DNA from 2 places in the Bacillus sp. OTU2372 genome. Region 1 is predicted to be linked to the other one. Evidence: a T-box and tRNA genes for the amino acid it is inferred to sense, from the RefSeq annotation. Region 1 holds a T-box; the other holds one or more tRNA genes.

Region 1 (5,180 bases):
TGGACAAATATTGACTAGAATTTGTGAACCCTATCTAGAGCCGTTTAGAAAAATTATTCCTCCTATCGGAATGATGGACATTTCACCAATAGTGGCATTCCTTGTTTTAAATTTTGCCAGTACCGGTTTAGCAAGTGTCTATAGATGGCTTACTTAAGAATGATTAAAAAATAGGTTGTGTTAACAGATGAATATTTATCAGCATTTCCGGCCTGAGGAACGGGAATATATTGATCAAGTATTACAATGGAAAAGCAACGTTGAGCAGCAATACGCCCCTAAACTAACTGATTTTCTTGACCCTAGAGAGCAGCACATCCTAAAAATGTTAATTGGTGAGCATGGAGAAGTGAATTATCAGTTTTTTGGGGGGATTTCTGGTTTAGAAAGGAACAGGGCGCTCATCTATCCAGATTATTTAGTTCCTTCTGAAGCAGACTTTCAAATTAGTTTATTTGATATTCAATATCCCCGAAAGTTTGTTACGATTGAACACCGCCAAGTTTTAGGAACCCTTATGTCTTTAGGCCTGAAACGAGGTAAATTCGGTGACATTTTGATTAGTGAGGGGCGTGTTCAATTTTTCGCTGCTGAAGAAATAAGTCACTATATAAAGAACAATGTCGAATCAATTGGCAGGGCAGGAGTGAAATTGGTCGAAACAGGTATTGAAAATGCGGTTGCCGCTGCTGAATTATGGGATGAGAATGAATTAACATTATCATCTTTACGGCTCGATACGGTTATATCAGGAATTTATCATCTATCCAGGCAGAAATCCCTTGCCTTAGTTCAGCATGGGCTCGTAAAGGTGAACTGGGCATTAATCGAAAATCCTTCCTTTTCATGTGAAGAGGGAGATATGCTCTCTGTAAGAGGACACGGACGAGCAAAGATTATCGGATTGGATGGAAAAACAAAAAAAGAAAAATGGAGAATTACAGTTGGAAAACAAAAATAATTGCAAATTAAGCAGGAATTAAGAAAAAACTGTCGAATATTTGCTTATACATACAGAAGCACAGATTGCATGGAGGTGGCATTAATGCCGTTAACGCCGTTAGATATTCATAATAAAGAATTTAATAAGGGTTTTCGTGGATATGATGAAGATGAAGTAAATGAATTTCTTGATCAAGTAATCAAGGATTATGAACTAGTACTTAGAGAAAAAAGAGAATTAGAAGAGCGCCTTAACGAGATGAATGATCGTCTTGGCCATTTTGTTAATATTGAAGAAACACTTAACAAATCAATTGTTATCGCCCAGGAAGCAGGCGAAGAAGTAAAGCGCAATGCTCAAAAGGAAGCTAAACTTATCATAAAAGAAGCAGAAAAAAATGCTGATCGGATTGTGAATGAATCCCTTTCAAAAGCGCGAAAAATAGCCCTTGAAATTGAAGATTTAAAGAAACAATCAAAAGTATTCCGCACGCGGTTTAAGATGTTGATTGAAGCACAACTCGATATGCTGAATACAGATGATTGGGATCATTTATTAGAGTATGAGGTAGATGCTACCGAATTAAAGATTCATGAAGAAGAAGATTCATTAGCTTGACGAGATACATTTTATTAGCATATAATTTTTAAACAGAGTAAATAGAATGAAAATTGACGATGAAAGGGACAGTACAATTTTTCTGAAGCTTTTCTAGCGAGTCGGGGACGGTGAAAGCCCGATAAAGTTGAAAAATTGGAAGATCACCCTCGAGTTCCAGGTTGAAACCCCAAGCGGGATAGTAGACTTAGGCGTGTTATTCACGTTACGAATGGTAAAGAGGATAATACCAATACCAGGTATTATTTATCAGGGTGGTACCGCGGGAAAAAACCTTCTCGTCCCTATTTGGGATGAGAAGGTTTTTTTTATTGTCTATTGGCTATTCTGATTATATGTATGATTACAGGAGGAAATAAAAAATGGAATATAAAGACACGCTTTTAATGCCAAAAACTGAATTTCCGATGCGTGGCAACCTTCCACAAAGAGAACCTGAAATTCAGGCGAAATGGGAAGAAATGAATATTTATCAAAAAGTGCAAGAACGGACAAAGGGACGGCCAATGTTTGTCCTGCATGATGGACCTCCTTATGCTAACGGAGATATCCATATGGGGCATGCCCTTAATAAGATATTAAAAGACATGATTGTTCGTTATAAATCAATGAGCGGCTTTCAAGCACCATATGTCCCTGGCTGGGATACACATGGTTTACCGATTGAACAGGCATTAACCAACAAGGGTGTAAAACGGAAAGAAATGACAGTTGCAGAATTCCGAGAACTTTGTGCTAAGTATGCACTTGAACAAATTGATAATCAGCGTACTCAATTTAAGCGTCTCGGAGTTAGGGGAGATTGGGAAAATCCATACATTACCCTAAAACCTGAATATGAAGCACAGCAAATTAAAGTGTTTGGCGAGATGGCGAAAAAAGGATACATCTATAAAGGTCTTAAGCCGGTTTATTGGTCTCCATCCAGTGAATCCGCATTAGCTGAGGCAGAAATCGAATATCAAGATAAAAAATCTCCATCCATTTATGTCGGCTTTAAAGTGAAAGATGGGAAGGGTGTCCTAGATACCGATACACAAATTGTGATCTGGACAACAACCCCATGGACAATTCCCGCTAACCTCGGTATTTCTGTACATCCTGACTTAATCTATGTAGTTGTTTCCGCTAACGGTAATAAGTACCTCGTGGCTGAAGCGTTACTAGAAGCTGTGACAGAAGAAGCGGGCTGGGAAGAAACAGAAGTGGTTCAAAAAGTTAAAGGCTCTGAATTAGAATATATTATTGCATCACATCCATTATATAATCGTGATTCATTAGTCATGTTAGGAGAACATGTCACTACCGATGCAGGTACAGGATGCGTTCATACTGCGCCTGGACATGGTGAAGATGACTTCTATGTCGGCCAAAAATACGGCTTAGACGTGTTATGTCCCGTCGATGATAAGGGTGTAATGACGGCTGAGGCAACAGGTTTTGAAGGTTTATTTTATGATACTGCCAATAAACCAATCGTCCAAGCGTTAGAAGATGCTGGCGCGTTGTTAAAGTTATCGTTTATCACTCACTCTTATCCACATGACTGGAGAACTAAGAAGCCCGTTATTTACCGTGCAACTGCCCAATGGTTTGCATCGATTAAAGATTTTCGTGAAGAACTATTAGATGCAGTAAAGGAAACAAAATGGGTACCTGCCTGGGGAGAAACAAGATTATTTAATATGGTTCGCGACCGTGGCGACTGGTGTATCTCCCGTCAACGTGTCTGGGGTGTTCCAATCCCTGTATTCTACGCTGAAAATGGAGAAGAAATTATTACAGATGAAACCATTAATCATGTTTCAAACCTTTTCCGTGAACATGGTTCAAATGTTTGGTTTGAACGAGAAGTAAATGATTTACTACCAGAAGGCTTTACACATCCTGGCAGTCCAAATGGTACGTTTACGAAAGAAACGGATATCATGGATGTATGGTTTGATTCAGGTTCATCTCATCAGGCAGTATTGCTTGAGAGAGAGGATTTAGTTAGACCAGCAGACCTTTACCTTGAAGGTTCAGACCAATATCGCGGCTGGTTTAATTCATCGTTATCTACAGCTGTTGCTGTAACTGGCAAGGCACCATACAAAGGTGTATTAAGTCACGGCTTTGCGCTTGATGGTGAAGGCAGAAAAATGAGTAAATCAATCGGAAATGTTGTCGTACCTGCTAAGGTTATGAATCAATTAGGTGCCGATATTTTACGGCTTTGGGTTGCTTCTGTTGACTACCAGGCTGATGTTCGTGTATCTGATGCCATCCTAAAACAAGTAGCAGAGGTTTACAGGAAAATCCGAAATACTTTCCGTTTCTTGTTAGGGAACTTAGCGGACTTTGATCCGGCTGTAAACAAGGTTGATTATGCAAACTTACGTGAAGTGGATCAATTTATGCTGGTAAAGCTGAATAAATTAATTAAATATGTGCGTAATGCTTATGAGAACTACGAGTTCGCCGGCATTTATCATGCTGTCAATAATTTCTGTACGCTTGATCTAAGTGCATTCTATCTTGATTTTGCAAAAGATGTTCTTTATATTGAGGCAGCTGATAACCATGAGCGCCGTGCCATTCAAACCGTACTTTATGAATCATTGTTAGCCTTAACTAAATTGGTTTCGCCAATTCTTTCTCATACAGCTGATGAAGTTTGGAAGTTTATCCCGGCTGTTAAAGAGGAAAGTGTACAATTAACGGATCTTCCGGAGTATCAAGAATTAGACGGAGCAGAAGCTCTAGAAGAAAAATGGTCCGCCTTTATGACACTCCGTGATGATGTTTTAAAAGCCCTTGAAGAAGCCCGTAATCAAAAGGTAATCGGTAAATCTTTAACGGCTAAAGTGACGTTATATGTTAATGAGAAATCCAAAGCACTGTTAGACTCCATCAGTGAGGACTTAAAACAGTTGTTTATTGTTTCCGGTTTTGAAGTTGCTGGATCTTATGATCAGGCACCTGAAGATGCCGTGAAATTGGAGACTGCTGCGATTGTTGTTGCAAAAGCAGACGGTGAAACATGTGACCGCTGCTGGATTGTTACACCTGAGGTTGGTCAAGATCCAGAGCACAGCACCCTTTGCCCACGCTGTGCCCAAGTGGTAAAAGAAAACTATTCACATTTAGCATAATGTTTAGCCCCTTGCCAACAGGCAGGGGGCTTTTCTATGTATAGTTATACGGTACTCAAAAAAATCGCCGTTATTAAAATTTACCTTTTTCACTAATAGTTGTTGTGGTTGTCAATTGTTTTACCGTGTCAGGAATGAATGTACGGAGATAATATTACAAATGACAAATTACGGAGGTAACAACTATGAATGCCATGCAGGAAAAGCTGTTTTTAGAACTCCGTCAAACGAAGGAAGAAATTGAGAATTCTCTTCAGAAGAAACAAAAGCAATCTTGGCTCACTTCTATTTTGAAGGCAGAACTTGCAGATATAAATTCTGCTATTCAAAAATTCGAGGAAGGAAAATTTGGCCAATGCGAGACTTCGGGTGAATTTATCCCGGAAGACTTACTAAAAATGATTCCGACGATCAAGTCACTTAAGGACACTGAGGATTTAGAATACTATTACAAAAAGCCCCTTTCATCTGCTTTTTTATAATGT
Region 2 (5,180 bases), on a different contig from region 1:
TCTGCGTCGAATACTACCTGACCTGTCGCTGCTCCCGGTGATGCCGGCAATCCCTTAGCTAAAATATTTTTTTGAAATTTGTCATCAATCCGGCGGTGGAGTAGTTGATTCAATTGGTCAGGGTCTACTCGCAACAAGGCCGTCTTTTTATCAATAATTCCTTCTTGAACCATCTCAACAGCAATTCGAATCGCTGCTTGCGCTGTTCGTTTCCCATTACGGGTTTGCAGGATGAAAAGCTTGCCGCGTTCTACCGTGAATTCGATGTCTTGCATTTCCTGATAATGCTGTTCAAGAATTTTACATGTATCCGTAAATTGCTTAAATACTACCGGCATTTCTTCCTTTAATGTTGCGATGGGCTGTGGTGTCCGAATACCAGCAACAACATCTTCTCCTTGGGCGTTTATTAAGTATTCTCCGTACAGTACATGCTCGCCTGTTGAAGGATTTCGTGTAAAAGCAACACCAGTTCCAGAATCATTGCCCATATTGCCAAACACCATACTTTGAATATTAACGGCTGTTCCAAGGTGGTCTGGGATTTTATTCAGGCGGCGATAGACGATGGCGCGCTGATTGTTCCATGAATTAAAGACAGCGTTAATCGCAAGAAAAAGCTGTTGTTTTGGGTCCTGTGGGAAATTTTTTCTTGTATGCTTTTTGACAATGGCCTTATAGCCAATAATTACTTCCTGCCAATCTTCTGCAGACATTTCTGGATCTGTACTATACCCTTTCTCTTCACGTGTTTCTTCTAGGTATTGCTCGAAATAAAATGTATCGATTTCTAAGACTACATTACTAAACATCTGAATGAAACGGCGGTACGAATCATAAGCAAAACGAGGATTATTGGTTAATGTTGCTAAACCGGCTACCGTTTCGTCGTTCATTCCGAGGTTTAAGATAGTGTCCATCATACCTGGCATGGAAAAAACAGAGCCAGATCGGACTGAAACTAATAAAGGGTTTCCTGAGTCACCCAGTTTTTTTCCCATTTTTTCCTCTAAGCGGCTAAGTGCTTCCAGTGTTTGTTGCTCCACTTCTAGTGGAATGGTTTTGCTAGATTCATAGTAAGCATTACAAGCCTGAGTCGTTATGGTAAAACCAAATGGCACTGGCAGGCCAATTCTAGTCATTTCTGCAAGATTTGCCCCTTTACCCCCAAGTAAATCTCTCATATTTCCTTTTCCCTCATGAAATAAGTAAACAAATTTCTCCATCTCTAAAAGCTCCTCTCTTTTTTTAATATATCTAGTATTAAGCCTGCTGTTTCTTCTACTGCTTTATTTGAGACATCAATAACAGGGCATCCTACCCGCTTCATGATTTTTTCTGCATGGTCTAGTTCCTTTAGTATTCTCTCAAAGCTGGCATAGTTAGCACGTGAAGCTAACCCCAACGCTCTCAAACGTTCTTTGCGGATTTCATTTAACTTATCAGGTGAAATAATAAGCCCGATGCAATTCTTCCTTGGTATTTGAAATAACTCCTCCGGAGGCTGAACTTCCGGGACGAGCGGAACATTGGCCACCTTATACCGCTTGTGCGCCAAATACATCGATAGCGGCGTTTTGGAGGTGCGCGACACACCTATCAGAACGATATCTGCCTTTGTTATGCCTCTTGGGTCACGGCCATCATCATACTTAACGGCAAATTCAATCGCTTCTATTTTTCGAAAGTATTCCTCATCAAGTTTTCTCATTAGTCCTGGCCGGTGATGAGGTTCCTTATTAAATTTGGTTTCGAAAGCGTTCATCAATGGACTTAGTAGATCAACTGCCATGATGCCTTCTTCAGCTGCCCGGCGGTCTAAATAATCTTTTAAGGTTGGTATAACAATCGTATAAGCAATTATTGAATTAGCCTTAATCGCTAATAGAATGACATCCTCTATATCTTCAAAATCTTCCACGTAGGAATTACGACGAATATCAACTTGGCCCCCATTAAATTGGGTTGCAACTGCTTTTACAACAAACCCAGCCGTTTCCCCAACTGAGTCGGAAACCACATAGACCACTTCTTTTTCTGCCAAAATTACTGCCACTCCCTTAGTCTGATTTTTCATCCATCATTTCTAAATATGCCTTTGTGATCGTTGTTTTCGTAATTCGCCCCACTAGCAAATATGTATTCTTTTGTTCGTCGGCTTCTCGTACAACAGGAAGCGAATCAATATGATTTTGGATCATTTTTTTTGCTGCCTCGAGTAAGGTTTCTTCCGGATAAATGGTAATAATATTTGGCATTCTCGTCATAATGACGCTGACTGGTAACTCCGAAAGATTTTGATTACCTAATGATGCTCTGAGCAAATCCTTTCTAGAAATGACCCCAGCTAGATGCCCATCAGAATCAACCGCGTAAAGTGTGCCGACATCCTCTAAAAATAGTTGGACAATGGCATCGTATACGGAGGTTGATTTACCAACTACAATAGGGTGCGCTTTATAATTATTGACACTATGATGCAGGACTTTCTCCGCTTGGCGCTTAACCTTAAATTTGTCATTATAAAAATAACCGACACGCGGCCTTGCATCGATATTGCCTGACATGGTCAAGATGGCTAAGTCCGGTCTTAATGCTGCTCTTGATAATGACAACTTGTCTGCAATCTCTTTTCCTGTGATTGGTCCATTTTGTTTTACAATCTCCAAGATTTCGTCCTGACGCTTTGAAAGTTTTATCTTCACCACCCCCTTTATCCTATTAACATAATATAATATATGTAATTACTTTAAATGTGTTATACTTATTTTTATTTAGTATATAACATTTAAGTGTAAAGGGAAATAGGTATTTGTTAAAAAAAACACAATTACACCTTTGACGCCAAAATAAAAAAGGCACAAGCGATTATAAGTTAAATCGTTTGTGCCCTTTTTTGTGTATTCCTAATACGGTAAGGAGTTTTTTAGCTCTGGCAATTAGGACAATAATAAGTTTTTCTAGAGGAAATCACCTCGATAACAATAGTTGCGCCACACCGATAGCATGGTTGACCTTCGCGGTTATAAACCTGGCAACGATTATTAAACCCACCGGTTAACGTGTCTCCCTTAAAGATTGGATTATCCATATACCCACCGTGCTTAATCCCATCTTGAAGAACATTTTTCATTGAATCATAAAGTCTGCTTCGGTCACTATCATTAATGTCGTCAATATCCTTGGTCGGTTTGATCCCAGCCTGAAAGCATATCTCTGCAGAGTAGCAATTCCCGATACCAGCAATAAATGATTGATCGAGTAAAGTAGTTTTTAAACGGCCATGTTTTGAAGCTATTCTTTTTAAAAATTCATTTACGGTAAATTCAGGATTCAATGGCTCTGGCCCTAAGTCCGACAGCTTTTCCTCTGTTTGAGTTTGATTATATAAATGCAAATATCCTAACCGTAGACCTATAAAATAAAGATGATTTTGTCCAAATGATAGTCGGACCTGTATTGTTCTGTTTGGTTTTTCCGATTCAGTCCCGAAAAACATCCATCCACCCAGCATTAAGTGTAATAAAAGTGTTTGCTCATTTTTCAGCTGGAATAGGAGATGCTTTCCTCGACGTTTGATATCGACGATTTGCTGGTGCTGAACCGTTTTTTTGAAGAGGTCAGGATTGATATTAATGGATTTATCACGGTTTATTTGAACATCTGTTACAACTTGATTCGCAATTTTGTCTTTTAACAGGTTTTTATAGTTCTCCATTTCCGGAAGCTCAGGCATATCGGTCTCCTCCCACAATCCATTTTCCTAGTATCGTTCCCCGTAACAAAAAAGAAAATGAAGTATAAATGTTTATAGACACAAAAAATACCGAACAGGATCCTGTTCGGTATGATTCATTCATTTTTTAATGGGCCTAAATGGACTCGAACCATCGACCTCACGCTTATCAGGCGTGCGCTCTAACCAGCTGAGCTATAGGCCCATAATTTAAAACTTATGGAGCGGGTGATGGGAATCGAACCCACTACATCAGCTTGGAAGGCTGAGGTTTTACCAGTAAACTACACCCGCATCAGAATAAATATTCTAGTTGGTACCGATGGTCGGGGTCGAACCGACACTCCTCACGGAACACGATTTTGAGTCGTGCGCGTCTGCCAATTCCGCCACATCGGCATGTGTTAATAATCAAAAAAATTATGGCAGGGGCAGTAGGAATCGAACCCACACTGAAGGTTTTGGAGACCTTAGTTCTACCTTTAAACTATGCCCCTAAAGTGGTGGAGGGGGACGGTTTCGAACCGCCGAACCCTGAGGGAGCGGATTTACAGTCCGCCGCGTTTAGCCACTTCGCTACCCCTCCAATGAATATAAAAATGGCGGAGGAAGAGGGATTCGAACCCCCGCGCGGTTTAACCCGCCTGTCGGTTTTCAAGACCGATCCCTTCAGCCGGACTTGGGTATTCCTCCATTTTTAGTAAACCATATTTATACTAATGGTAGCGGCGGAGGGGATCGAACCCCCGACCTTACGGGTATGAACCGTACGCTCTAGCCAGCTGAGCTACACCGCCATTATATTATTTTAAGAAGTAATTGGTGGAGTCTAGGGGGATCGAACCCCTGACCTCCTGCGTGCAAAGCAGGCGCTCTCCCAGCTGAGCTAAGACCCCATTTTCTATAAGAACTTCATGGTCGGGAAGACAGGATTCGAACCTGCGACCCCTTGGTCCCAAACCAAGTGCTCTACCAAGCTGAGCTACTTCCCGAAATATGAAAGTTATTTTGCTTTCGCAAAAAAACTTTGATGCCGAGGACCGGAATCGAACCGGTACGGTAGTCACCTACCGCAGGATTTTAAGTCCTGTGCGTCTGCCAGTTCCGCCACCCCGGCAAAAGAGAGCGGAAGACGGGATTCGAACCCGCGACCCCCACCTTGGCAAGGTGGTGTTCTACCACTGAACTACTTCCGCATATATATGATAAGTTATTTTACTTCGTAAAAAAACTTGGTGCGGGTGAAGGGAGTCGAACCCCCACGCCTTGCGGCGCCAGATCCTAAGTCTGGTGCGTCTGCCAATTCCGCCACACCCGCATTTTCAGTTTAGTAAAAAATAACTAGTTTAATATGCTTAAATTCCCTTCGGGATTTCGCGTATGCATCCTCAGATGTAACTCGAAGAAGTAAGAAGCATGGTGCCGGCGAGAGGACTTGAACCCC

Evidence for each region. A T-box is a leader RNA that pairs with one kind of tRNA and senses whether it is charged. The one in region 1 lies ahead of ileS (isoleucine--tRNA ligase), so its partner is inferred to be a tRNA-Ile.
Region 2: it has a tRNA-Ile gene. The T-box ahead of ileS (isoleucine--tRNA ligase) is inferred to sense a tRNA for this amino acid. The anticodon was not compared.

Annotation. Positions count from the first base shown of each region.
Region 1 covers NZ_JASATK010000001.1:539,247-544,426, forward strand. Annotated here, with positions in the region: gene AAHB15_RS02650 (YggT family protein) at 1-157, shown strand, start outside; gene AAHB15_RS02655 (YlmH family RNA-binding protein) at 188-961, shown strand; gene AAHB15_RS02660 (DivIVA domain-containing protein) at 1,046-1,561, shown strand; T-box leader at 1,612-1,850, shown strand; gene ileS (isoleucine--tRNA ligase) at 1,924-4,695, shown strand; gene AAHB15_RS02670 (hypothetical protein) at 4,881-5,177, shown strand.
Region 2 covers NZ_JASATK010000033.1:484-5,663, reverse strand. Annotated here, with positions in the region: gene ppdK (pyruvate, phosphate dikinase) at 1-1,226, opposite strand, end outside; gene AAHB15_RS27250 (pyruvate, water dikinase regulatory protein) at 1,229-2,044, opposite strand; gene AAHB15_RS27245 (helix-turn-helix transcriptional regulator) at 2,061-2,708, opposite strand; gene mutM (bifunctional DNA-formamidopyrimidine glycosylase/DNA-(apurinic or apyrimidinic site) lyase) at 2,927-3,736, opposite strand; tRNA gene AAHB15_RS27235 (tRNA-Ile) at 3,868-3,941, opposite strand; tRNA gene AAHB15_RS27230 (tRNA-Gly) at 3,957-4,030, opposite strand; tRNA gene AAHB15_RS27225 (tRNA-Leu) at 4,051-4,135, opposite strand; tRNA gene AAHB15_RS27220 (tRNA-Trp) at 4,160-4,233, opposite strand; tRNA gene AAHB15_RS27215 (tRNA-Tyr) at 4,238-4,322, opposite strand; tRNA gene AAHB15_RS27210 (tRNA-Ser) at 4,337-4,429, opposite strand; tRNA gene AAHB15_RS27205 (tRNA-Met) at 4,457-4,533, opposite strand; tRNA gene AAHB15_RS27200 (tRNA-Ala) at 4,557-4,632, opposite strand; tRNA gene AAHB15_RS27195 (tRNA-Pro) at 4,652-4,728, opposite strand; tRNA gene AAHB15_RS27190 (tRNA-Leu) at 4,768-4,853, opposite strand; tRNA gene AAHB15_RS27185 (tRNA-Gly) at 4,861-4,932, opposite strand; tRNA gene AAHB15_RS27180 (tRNA-Leu) at 4,970-5,054, opposite strand; tRNA gene AAHB15_RS27175 (tRNA-Thr) at 5,154-5,180, opposite strand, start outside.